DNA from 3 places in the Paenibacillus sp. M-152 genome. Region 1 is predicted to be linked to each of the others. Evidence: a T-box and tRNA genes for the amino acid it is inferred to sense, from the RefSeq annotation. Region 1 holds a T-box; the other regions hold tRNA genes.
The links. A T-box is a leader RNA that pairs with one kind of tRNA and senses whether it is charged. The one in region 1 lies ahead of tyrS (tyrosine--tRNA ligase), so its partner is inferred to be a tRNA-Tyr.

Region 2: it has a tRNA-Tyr gene. The T-box ahead of tyrS (tyrosine--tRNA ligase) is inferred to sense a tRNA for this amino acid. The anticodon was not compared.
Region 3: it has a tRNA-Tyr gene. The T-box ahead of tyrS (tyrosine--tRNA ligase) is inferred to sense a tRNA for this amino acid. The anticodon was not compared.

The regions. Positions count from the first base shown of each region.
Region 1 is NZ_CP034141.1:3,671,466-3,674,708, forward strand. It holds gene EGM68_RS16120 (AraC family transcriptional regulator) at 1-574, opposite strand, end outside; gene tyrS (tyrosine--tRNA ligase) at 771-2,024, opposite strand; T-box leader at 2,090-2,356, opposite strand; gene EGM68_RS16130 (transglycosylase domain-containing protein) at 2,492-3,243, shown strand, end outside.
Region 2 is NZ_CP034141.1:500,252-503,494, reverse strand. It holds gene EGM68_RS02300 (PAS domain-containing sensor histidine kinase) at 1-399, shown strand, start outside; tRNA gene EGM68_RS02295 (tRNA-Gly) at 604-674, opposite strand; tRNA gene EGM68_RS02290 (tRNA-Pro) at 684-757, opposite strand; tRNA gene EGM68_RS02285 (tRNA-Arg) at 780-856, opposite strand; tRNA gene EGM68_RS02280 (tRNA-Cys) at 883-953, opposite strand; tRNA gene EGM68_RS02275 (tRNA-Gly) at 964-1,038, opposite strand; tRNA gene EGM68_RS02270 (tRNA-Leu) at 1,045-1,132, opposite strand; tRNA gene EGM68_RS02265 (tRNA-Lys) at 1,148-1,223, opposite strand; tRNA gene EGM68_RS02260 (tRNA-Gln) at 1,228-1,302, opposite strand; tRNA gene EGM68_RS02255 (tRNA-His) at 1,321-1,393, opposite strand; tRNA gene EGM68_RS02250 (tRNA-Tyr) at 1,410-1,495, opposite strand; tRNA gene EGM68_RS02245 (tRNA-Thr) at 1,500-1,575, opposite strand; tRNA gene EGM68_RS02240 (tRNA-Phe) at 1,601-1,673, opposite strand; tRNA gene EGM68_RS02235 (tRNA-Asp) at 1,724-1,800, opposite strand; tRNA gene EGM68_RS02230 (tRNA-Met) at 1,826-1,899, opposite strand; tRNA gene EGM68_RS02225 (tRNA-Val) at 1,910-1,985, opposite strand; tRNA gene EGM68_RS02220 (tRNA-Glu) at 1,992-2,063, opposite strand; tRNA gene EGM68_RS02215 (tRNA-Ser) at 2,095-2,186, opposite strand; tRNA gene EGM68_RS02210 (tRNA-Met) at 2,190-2,263, opposite strand; tRNA gene EGM68_RS02205 (tRNA-Asn) at 2,298-2,373, opposite strand; tRNA gene EGM68_RS02200 (tRNA-Ala) at 2,378-2,453, opposite strand; tRNA gene EGM68_RS02195 (tRNA-Ile) at 2,476-2,552, opposite strand; rRNA gene rrf (5S ribosomal RNA) at 2,587-2,703, opposite strand; rRNA gene EGM68_RS02185 (23S ribosomal RNA) at 2,780-3,243, opposite strand, start outside.
Region 3 is NZ_CP034141.1:4,847,948-4,851,190, forward strand. It holds gene EGM68_RS21240 (MFS transporter) at 1-542, opposite strand, end outside; gene EGM68_RS21245 (TetR/AcrR family transcriptional regulator) at 687-1,244, opposite strand; tRNA gene EGM68_RS21250 (tRNA-Leu) at 1,477-1,555, opposite strand; tRNA gene EGM68_RS21255 (tRNA-Cys) at 1,567-1,641, opposite strand; tRNA gene EGM68_RS21260 (tRNA-Gly) at 1,653-1,724, opposite strand; tRNA gene EGM68_RS21265 (tRNA-Gln) at 1,731-1,805, opposite strand; tRNA gene EGM68_RS21270 (tRNA-His) at 1,815-1,887, opposite strand; tRNA gene EGM68_RS21275 (tRNA-Trp) at 1,906-1,979, opposite strand; tRNA gene EGM68_RS21280 (tRNA-Tyr) at 1,987-2,072, opposite strand; tRNA gene EGM68_RS21285 (tRNA-Thr) at 2,077-2,152, opposite strand; tRNA gene EGM68_RS21290 (tRNA-Phe) at 2,175-2,247, opposite strand; tRNA gene EGM68_RS21295 (tRNA-Asp) at 2,285-2,361, opposite strand; tRNA gene EGM68_RS21300 (tRNA-Met) at 2,377-2,453, opposite strand; tRNA gene EGM68_RS21305 (tRNA-Val) at 2,479-2,554, opposite strand; tRNA gene EGM68_RS21310 (tRNA-Glu) at 2,623-2,694, opposite strand; tRNA gene EGM68_RS21315 (tRNA-Ser) at 2,712-2,803, opposite strand; tRNA gene EGM68_RS21320 (tRNA-Asn) at 2,807-2,882, opposite strand; rRNA gene EGM68_RS21325 (23S ribosomal RNA) at 2,947-3,243, opposite strand, start outside.

The DNA.
Region 1 (3,243 bases):
AGGCAATCCCATATGACATTCCCGGAGCGATTTTATTCGGAATACACATAAAATATTCATGTGCGCCAAAGTGTTCATAAAATCCTGGGATTTCTTTATAGTGCTGCTCATTATTCAGATTTGTTTTATATTCATATCCTACAATTTTGGTCGTTTCGAGTTGCAATATTACAGGCTTGTTCACCTCTAATTCCTCCGTTGCGTTTTTTTGGTAATCCAAAAAATTGATTTTGCTTTGACCAGAAAGCTCAATGTCACAGTTACGATATTTCCCAGGGGTGATCCCAAAACTTTTTTCAAAAGCGCGAGTAAAAGCTTCTTGCGAGTTGTACTGATACTCAATAGCAATGTCCAATACCTTTTGATTGGATTGCTTTAGCCGTTTAGCCGCCTCGGACAATCTTCTCCTTCTTATATATTGTTGCACTGTAAAACCCGAAATGGCCTGAAAAACCCGCTGGAAATGAAAAGCTGAAAAGTATGCCTGTGAAGCAACCTCGGCAATTTTTAAATCTTCCCGGAGATTCAATTCAATAAACTCAATCGCACACTGAATTCGTTTAAAGTAGTCCATATAATCCTTCCCCGCACTTGTAATTTATCTAGCCTACATCCACATTGGGTAACCCACGTATTCATTATGTATAACTCTTTACCTACTTGTTTGATTATTTGTGCTAAGTTTACCACGGCTTTTCATTTGGCAGAAATAAAAAAAGCAGCACTGAGATGTAAAATCAATCTCAACGCTGCTAGTGAATGTATTTTAATTATCCGAGCTTGATTTTAGCAAATTTCCGTTTACCTACCTGTACAATGTCGCCTTCTTGCGGCTTGTATGCTTCGTTCACATCAGTCCACTTCTCTTCATTAATTTTAACCGAACCCTGCTGAATACTACGCTTGGCCTCACCGTTAGATGCTGCAAAGCCTAGATGAGTCAGCAACTGGATCACACGAATGCCGCCTTCTTCTAGCTGATCTGCTGTCAAGGTGAATTCTTCAATATCATCAGGAAGCGCGCGTTGTTGGAATACGGTCACAAAATGCTGCTTGGCTGCTTCCGCCGCTTCTTCACCGTGGTACATGCGGACTAATGTTCCGGCCAGTTTCATTTTGGCATCACGTGGATGCACTGAACCTTCCTTAACACCTTTCGCCAGCTCTGCCAGCTCCTCATTGGTAATATCCGTTGCAAGCTCAAAATATTTCAGCATCAGCTCGTCAGGAACGGACATTGATTTACCGTAAATTTCGTTTGGCTCCTCATCCACACCAATGTAGTTCCCCAAACTTTTGCTCATCTTCTGAACGCCATCAAGACCCTCAAGCAGTGGTAATGTAATAGTTGCCTGCGGCTCCACTCCGTATTCTTTTTGCAGCGTTCTACCCATCAGCAGATTAAACTTCTGATCTGTACCACCCAATTCTATATCACTTTGGAGAGCCACAGAATCCATGCCCTGCATCAGCGGGTAAAAGAACTCATGGATGCTGATCGGCAAGCCGTTTTGGTATCTTTTTGTAAAATCATCCCGCTCCAACATACGGGCAACCGTTACTTTAGCAGACAGAGTTACCACATCCGCAAAAGACATCGGGCCTAACCATTCAGAATTGTAGTATACCTTTGTCTTTTCAGGATCGAGAATCTTAAAGATTTGTTCCTTGTATGTTTGTGCATTGCGCTGTACATCTTCCTCAGTCAGTTGCTTGCGGGTCTCCGATTTACCTGTCGGATCACCAATTCTGCCTGTAAAATCTCCGATAATCAGTTGCACTTGGTGCCCTAATTCCTGAAACTGGCGCAGTTTGTGCATAACAACCGTATGTCCGATGTGAATGTCGGGCGCAGACGGATCCAAACCCAGCTTAATTTTGAGTGGCTCGCCGCTAACAACCGATTTAACAACCTTACGCTTCAGCTCATCCTCAGGTACAATTTCCGCTACTCCACGACGTATCACTTCTAGTTGTCGTTCTACCTCTGCCTGTTGCTCAGGCTTCAATTCTTCCCACTTCATCCTGAATCCCTCCTATTTTTCATCCAAAAATTACTATTTTAACAAACCAAAAAGCCCCTTTCATCCCAAGGGACGAGAAGGAGCTGCTCGCGTTACCACCCTAATTAAAGAAACGTATGCAAAAGCAAACGTTTCTTTCACTTCATTCCTATAACGGGTCTACACCCGGTACCGGATTACTATGATGAGCTTCGCAAACCTGCAAAAGCCTTCCATTCATCCAGACAGCTCCAGACGGTAATTCAAAGGAGGGACGCTACCGATTCACACCACCCATCGGCTCTCTGCACAACGTGATTCCGCCTTCTACTGAAGTCTTTCTCTGCTTTTCACGATATTTACTTTGACCTATTTATAACACACTGTTTTTATGTAGTCAACGACACCAAAAGACAGGCTTTTTAGCATATGGGTTCATTTTGTAATTTTATGCTATAATAATGGCTGTTATAAAGGAGGAAGACTTAATGGTTGAAGAAAAAAACAATGTATCAGAGCCAAAGCCTTCCCGCTTACGGAGAACCATGCGAAGGCTCGGCCGTGTCATAAAGTGGGTCGTTATCATCGGTTTTATGGGAGCACTATTCGCAGGAGGAACCGCCGCCGGCTATATTGCTTCTATTGTAAAAAACGAGCCCGTGCGTTCCAGATCTACGATTCTACAGGAAGTAGATAAAAATGCAATTACAGGCTTCGCTTATTTCAATGATGGCTCTCCCATCGGGCAGCTTCGGACCGAGGAAGATCGAAGACCTGTTACATTTAAGGAGATTCCTCAGCTCGTCATTGACGCAGTCATTGCTATTGAAGATAACCATTTTTACGAGCATAAAGGTGTCGATTTGTCGGGAACGCTGCGTGCTGTGAAGCAAAAGGCACTACATGAATCCGTACAAACTGGGGGGAGTACTCTTACCCAGCAGCTTGCACGTCGTGTCTTTTTAAATCTTGATCGTACGGATGACCGCAAGGTCAAAGAAATTTTACTATCTCTGCGCCTTGAGCGCTTCCTGAGCAAGCAGCAAATAATTACAGCCTATCTCAATAAGGTACCCTTTGGTAACGGATCAAGCGGTTACAACGTCTTTGGTATTAAAGCAGCGGCCAAAGGTATTTTTAATGAGAATGATTTGGGCAAGCTTAATGTAGCCCAAGCTGCCTATCTGGCAGGCTTGCCACAACTCCCTTCTTCTTATTCTGCTTACAACGGTAAAGGCGA
Region 2 (3,243 bases), 2.7 Mb from region 1:
CGTCCCTCAGTTTTGGATGATTTGGGTGTCGTACCGGCCCTAAGAACTTATATTGAAAATTTCTGTTCGCATTACGGAATCGAAGTGCATTTTCAATGTACTTTACGTAAACGCCTTGATATCCGAAAAGAAATAGCAATCTATAGAATTGTACAAGAAGCACTGACGAATGTGGCTAAATACGCAGATGTAGCAGAAGCATACGTTGATGTAGAGGATCAAGACGAAATAATAAAAGTAACTATTCGGGATGAGGGTATGGGCTTCTCTGGAGAATCCAAAGGAGAGGGAGTTGGATTGTTCAGCATGGAAGAACGAGCTAGAGGAGTAGGCGGCTTCATGAGCATGACTTCTGCTCCAAATCAGGGAACCTCTATCCAACTAACCATTCCAGTGTAAAATCTGTGCACTAGATCAGTTATCGGTGTATCCCCCTGCAGGAACAGGAGAGATACACCGATGGCAAGCACTAACAATAGCCATCACTTTGTGGAATCTATGGAATATAAATGTACAAAAAAAAGAGAGAGCTCTGTCCCCAGACAGGCTCTCTTTATTTATAAGGTGTCACCACTGAGGCAACAAGAATCCGCTATAGCAAAAAGCGGGTGATGGGAATCGAACCCACGCTACCAGCTTGGAAGGCTGGAGTTCTACCATTGAACTACACCCGCAAATCAGTATCGGGATGACACGATTTGAACATGCGACCCCCTGGTCCCAAACCAGGTGCTCTACCAAGCTGAGCTACATCCCGACATTATACATTTTTTAAGAAATGGCGCGCCCTGAGAGATTCGAACTCCCGGCCTTTTGATTCGTAGTCAAACGCTCTATCCAGCTGAGCTAAGGGCGCATATTAAATTCCATAATGAGCAGTTAAGGCGCCACCCAGATTTGAACTGGGGATGAAGCTTTTGCAGAGCTTTGCCTTACCACTTGGCTATGGCGCCGTATGGATAATGGAGCGGACGACGGGAATCGAACCCGCGACCCTCGCCTTGGCAAGGCGATGCTCTACCGCTGAGCCACGTCCGCAAAATATGGTGCGGTCGAGAGGACTCGAACCTCCACGGGGGGTTAGCCCACACGGACCTGAACCGTGCGCGTCTGCCAATTCCGCCACGACCGCAAAATAATTTATAAATGGTGAGCCATGAAGGACTCGAACCTTCGACACCCTGATTAAAAGTCAGGTGCTCTACCAACTGAGCTAATGGCTCTTAATGGCTGGGGATATAGGATTTGAACCTATGCATGACGGAGTCAAAGTCCGTTGCCTTACCGCTTGGCTAATCCCCATTAAATTAAGAATCAAAGGGCGGCCGATGGGGCTTGAACCCACGAATGCCGGAGTCACAGTCCGGTGCGTTAACCACTTCGCCACGACCGCCATATGATTATAAAACTGGTGGAGGATGATGGATTCGAACCACCGAACCCGTAAGGGAGCAGATTTACAGTCTGATGCGTTTGGCCACTTCGCTAATCCTCCAAAATGGTGCCGGCGAGAGGACTTGAACCCCCAACCTACTGATTACAAGTCAGTTGCTCTACCAATTGAGCTACACCGGCACATTACCAATTCCCACTTGAAAGGTGGCTCGGGACGGAATCGAACCGCCGACACGAGGATTTTCAGTCCTCTGCTCTACCGACTGAGCTACCGAGCCATATTTAATTTTATAACTATACCATATAGTTCGTACTATATGCATTTAAATGGCGGAACTGACGGGATTCGAACCCGCGATCTCCTGCGTGACAGGCAGGCATGTTAGGCCTCTACACCACAGTTCCAGAGGCATTTCCAATAGGAAATTAATTGCGGGGGCAGGATTTGAACCTACGACCTTCGGGTTATGAGCCCGACGAGCTACCGAACTGCTCCACCCCGCGATATAAAATATGGTGGAGGCTGAGGGGATCGAACCCCCGACCCTCTGCTTGTAAGGCAGATGCTCTCCCAGCTGAGCTAAGCCTCCATATTATGACCCGTAGGGGATTCGAACCCCTGTTACCTCCGTGAAAGGGAGGTGTCTTAACCCCTTGACCAACGGGCCTTACAAAATGAATTCTGATTTAATAAATTTATGGCGGAGAGAGAGGGATTCGAACCCTCGCACCACTTTCGCAGTCTAACCCCTTAGCAGAGGGTCCCCTTATAGCCACTTGGGTATCTCTCCGAGTAGCGGCAGAGGGGATCGAACCCCCGACCTCACGGGTATGAACCGTACGCTCTAGCCAGCTGAGCTACGCCGCCACCTTATATATAAAATTCAGAAGTATTAAAAATATGGCTCCCCGAACAGGACTCGAACCTGTGACAACTCGATTAACAGTCGAGTGCTCTACCAACTGAGCTATCAGGGAATATTGGTGGAGCCAAGGGGGATCGAACCCCTGACCTCCTGCGTGCAAGGCAGGCGCTCTCCCAGCTGAGCTATAGCCCCATACTTTTAGTCAATCTAGAAATGGTGGGCCTTAGTGGACTCGAACCACCGACCTCACCCTTATCAGGGGTGCGCTCTAACCAGCTGAGCTAAAGGCCCTAATTTATAATTTTATCATCCTTTAAAGGACTTTGCTTGGCGGCGTCCTACTCTCCCAGGACCCTGCGGTCCAAGTACCATCGGCGCTGGAGGGCTTAACGGTCGTGTTCGGGATGGGTACGTGTGGAACCCCTCCGCTATCGCCACCAAACATGAATTTGCCTCGCAAATTCTAACTTCAAGGTTACACCTTGAAAACTGGATCCGAAACTTATTGCGCTTTATCTTAGGATAAGCCCTCGACCGATTAGTATTGGTCAGCTCCATGCATTACTGCACTTCCACCCCCAACCTATCTACCTCGTCGTCTTCAAGGGGTCTTACTAATTGGGAAATCTCATCTTGAGGGGGGCTTCACGCTTAGATGCTTTCAGCGCTTATCCCTTCCGTACATAGCTACCCAGCGGTGCTCCTGGCGGAACAACTGGTACACCAGCGGTACGTCCATCCCGGTCCTCTCGTACTAAGGACAGCTCCTCTCAAATTTCCTACGCCCACGACAGATAGGGACCGAACTGTCTCACGACGTTCTGAACCCAGCTCGCGTACCGCTTTAATGGGCGAACAGCCCAACCCTTGGGACCTACTTCAGCCCCAGGATGCGATGAGCCGACATCGAGGTGCCAAACCTCCCCGTCGATGTGGACTCTTGGGGGAGATAAGCCTGTTATCCCCAGGGTAGCTTTTATCC
Region 3 (3,243 bases), 1.2 Mb from region 1:
AGCAGAGACAAAATAGCCGCTATCCCTGCAGCACCTGCCGCCGCAAAGAAGGGAATACGTATTCCATAGGCAGCAAGCAAACCGCCAATCCCTGGTCCGATTATGAAGCCTGTGTTAATCGCTGCATTAATCATCCCCATACCCTTGCCTCTTTCTTCAAACGAGGTCACATCAGCGACGTAGGCCATAATAGAAGGAGTAAGCAACGCTGCCCCTACCCCGCCCATGATTCGTGCAACAAACAAGGTAGGGACGGAACTCGCCAGTCCAAAAACAAGCTCTGACAGCATAAAAATGAACATTCCAGAAACAATCAACTTTTTACGTCCATAACGGTCAGACAATTTTCCTGACAGCGGTGATAATAAAAGCTGTGTCAACGCAAAAGCTGCAACCATCAGCCCCATGGAAGAACCGTTCATCCCTAGCTCGCTTATAAATTTAGGTAAAACAGGTACAACTAATCCAATCCCCATGAATGCTAAAAAAATGTTAAGCATCAATAACAGCATTGCTCCCCGATTTCTTGTCAGTATAGACATATTTCCACCCTTCCTTTTCAGAACCCCTTTTATTTATCAATAGTTAAATTCAGTATCCCAACTTCAAAAAACAAAAAAACTCTAATTGTTTTATTAGTTTTCACATAAAAAAATAGCCTCTTTTAATATGCACATATTATTAGGCTATTTTTGTTTTTCGACTAACCCAAATAACAATATATCTACAATGGAATAAGTTGCTTCCTCTACCGTCACACTGTTATCCAGAAAGAAACGCTGATCAAGCGTTAAATTTACTGTATCAATAATAAGCTTCATGATCAGAGCTTCATTTTTGTTCACAATAACTCCTTCTCGGATACCTTCCTGAATTAATGTTCTAATCGGCGACCAATCATTTAAATCAGCATGTACTCTTTTCCATTGCTCAGGATAATACTTTTTCATCTGGTCTAATATTCTTAAATCATAAAACTTATAATACAGCGGCATAACCCTAATCGACTGTTTAATCTTTTCTAACAAAGTTAATTCATTGTTTTGGATAATTTCTTCTGTCTTTTGAATCATATCATCATTTGTACGCTCAATCAGTGTCTCTAAAATAAGCGTCTTAGATGAGAAATTCTCGTACAATGTACGCTTACTGATGGCAAGTCTTTTCGCAAGATCGTCCATAGTAAATTTCAAACCATTCTCATGAACTTCCTCTACAAAAGCTTCCAAAATTCTTTCCTGCATATGCATTCCTCATTTCTCTTACACTTAATAAACTATAAATGTTTTTTCAGTACCATCATCCTACTACAACTTCACAGTCCCAGTCAAATATAAACCTAATTAAAAAGGATCTCTGCAAAGTTCTTATCTTCCACTCATCTGGATCCAAGTTAATCTTGTTGCCAAAGTTAAGAATACGAATAATAAAAAGGATGATAAAATGCATTAAAGCATTTTATCATCCTTCTATATATACCGGCGAGAGGACTCGAACCTCCACGGTTTCCCACTCGATTTTGAGTCGAGCGCGTCTGCCATTCCGCCACGCCGGCATATTAAGTTATGGAGGCGCCACCCAGATTTGAACTGGGGAATAAAGCTTTTGCAGAGCTTTGCCTTACCACTTGGCTATGGCGCCAGAGTATAAAAAGCGGACGACGGGAATCGAACCCGCGACCCTCGCCTTGGCAAGGCGATGCTCTACCGCTGAGCCACGTCCGCATAAGATGGCTGGGGATATAGGATTTGAACCTATGCATGACGGAGTCAAAGTCCGTTGCCTTACCGCTTGGCTAATCCCCAATAAGAAAGGGCGGCCGATGGGGCTTGAACCCACGAATGCCGGAGTCACAGTCCGGTGCGTTAACCACTTCGCCACGACCGCCACAGGAAAAGAAGTAATTGGCAGGGGCAGCAGGAATTGAACCCACACCAACGGTTTTGGAGACCGTTGTTCTACCTTTAAACTATGCCCCTATAAAACTGGTGGAGGATGATGGATTCGAACCACCGAACCCGTAAGGGAGCAGATTTACAGTCTGATGCGTTTGGCCACTTCGCTAATCCTCCAAAATGGTGCCGGCGAGAGGACTTGAACCCCCAACCTACTGATTACAAGTCAGTTGCTCTACCAATTGAGCTACACCGGCACAAAAACTATTCAATTAAAAGTGGCTCGGGACGGAATCGAACCGCCGACACGAGGATTTTCAGTCCTCTGCTCTACCGACTGAGCTACCGAGCCTTACAATAAGACCCTTTATCAATTAATACATTAATAATGGCGGAACTGACGGGATTCGAACCCGCGATCTCCTGCGTGACAGGCAGGCATGTTAGGCCTCTACACCACAGTTCCATAATAGATTTAAATTGGTTGCGGGGGCAGGATTTGAACCTGCGACCTTCGGGTTATGAGCCCGACGAGCTACCGAACTGCTCCACCCCGCGACAGTAATAAGTATTTATTTTAAAATGGTGGAGGCTGAGGGGATCGAACCCCCGACCCTCTGCTTGTAAGGCAGATGCTCTCCCAGCTGAGCTAAGCCTCCCCAACGGAACACTTCTCGTATTATACCATAACAAACTTTTTAATGCAACTTTTTTTTTTTTTTTTTTATGACCCGTAGGGGATTCGAACCCCTGTTACCTCCGTGAAAGGGAGGTGTCTTAACCCCTTGACCAACGGGCCATGCTATAGAATAATTCTGGCGGAGAGAGAGGGATTCGAACCCTCGAGACGCTTTTGGCGCCTACACGATTTCCAATCGTGCTCCTTCGGCCAACTCGGACACCTCTCCATATGGCTCCCCGAACAGGACTCGAACCTGTGACAACTCGATTAACAGTCGAGTGCTCTACCAACTGAGCTATCAGGGAATATTAACACTTGTTTCAAGGTTACACCTTGAAAACTGGATCCGAAACTTATTGCGTCTTATCTTAGGATAAGCCCTCGACCGATTAGTATTGGTCAGCTCCATGCATTACTGCACTTCCACCCCCAACCTATCTACCTCGTCGTCTTCAAGGGGTCTTACATACTGGGAAATCTCATCTTGAGGGGGGCTTCACGCTTAGATGCTTTCAGCGCTTATCCCTTCCGTACATAGCTACCCAGCGGTGCTCCTGGCGGAACAACTGGTACACCAGCGGTACGTCCATCCCGGTCCTCTCGTACTAAGGACAGCTCCTCTCAAATTTCCTACGCCCACGACAGATAGGGACCGAACTGTCTCAC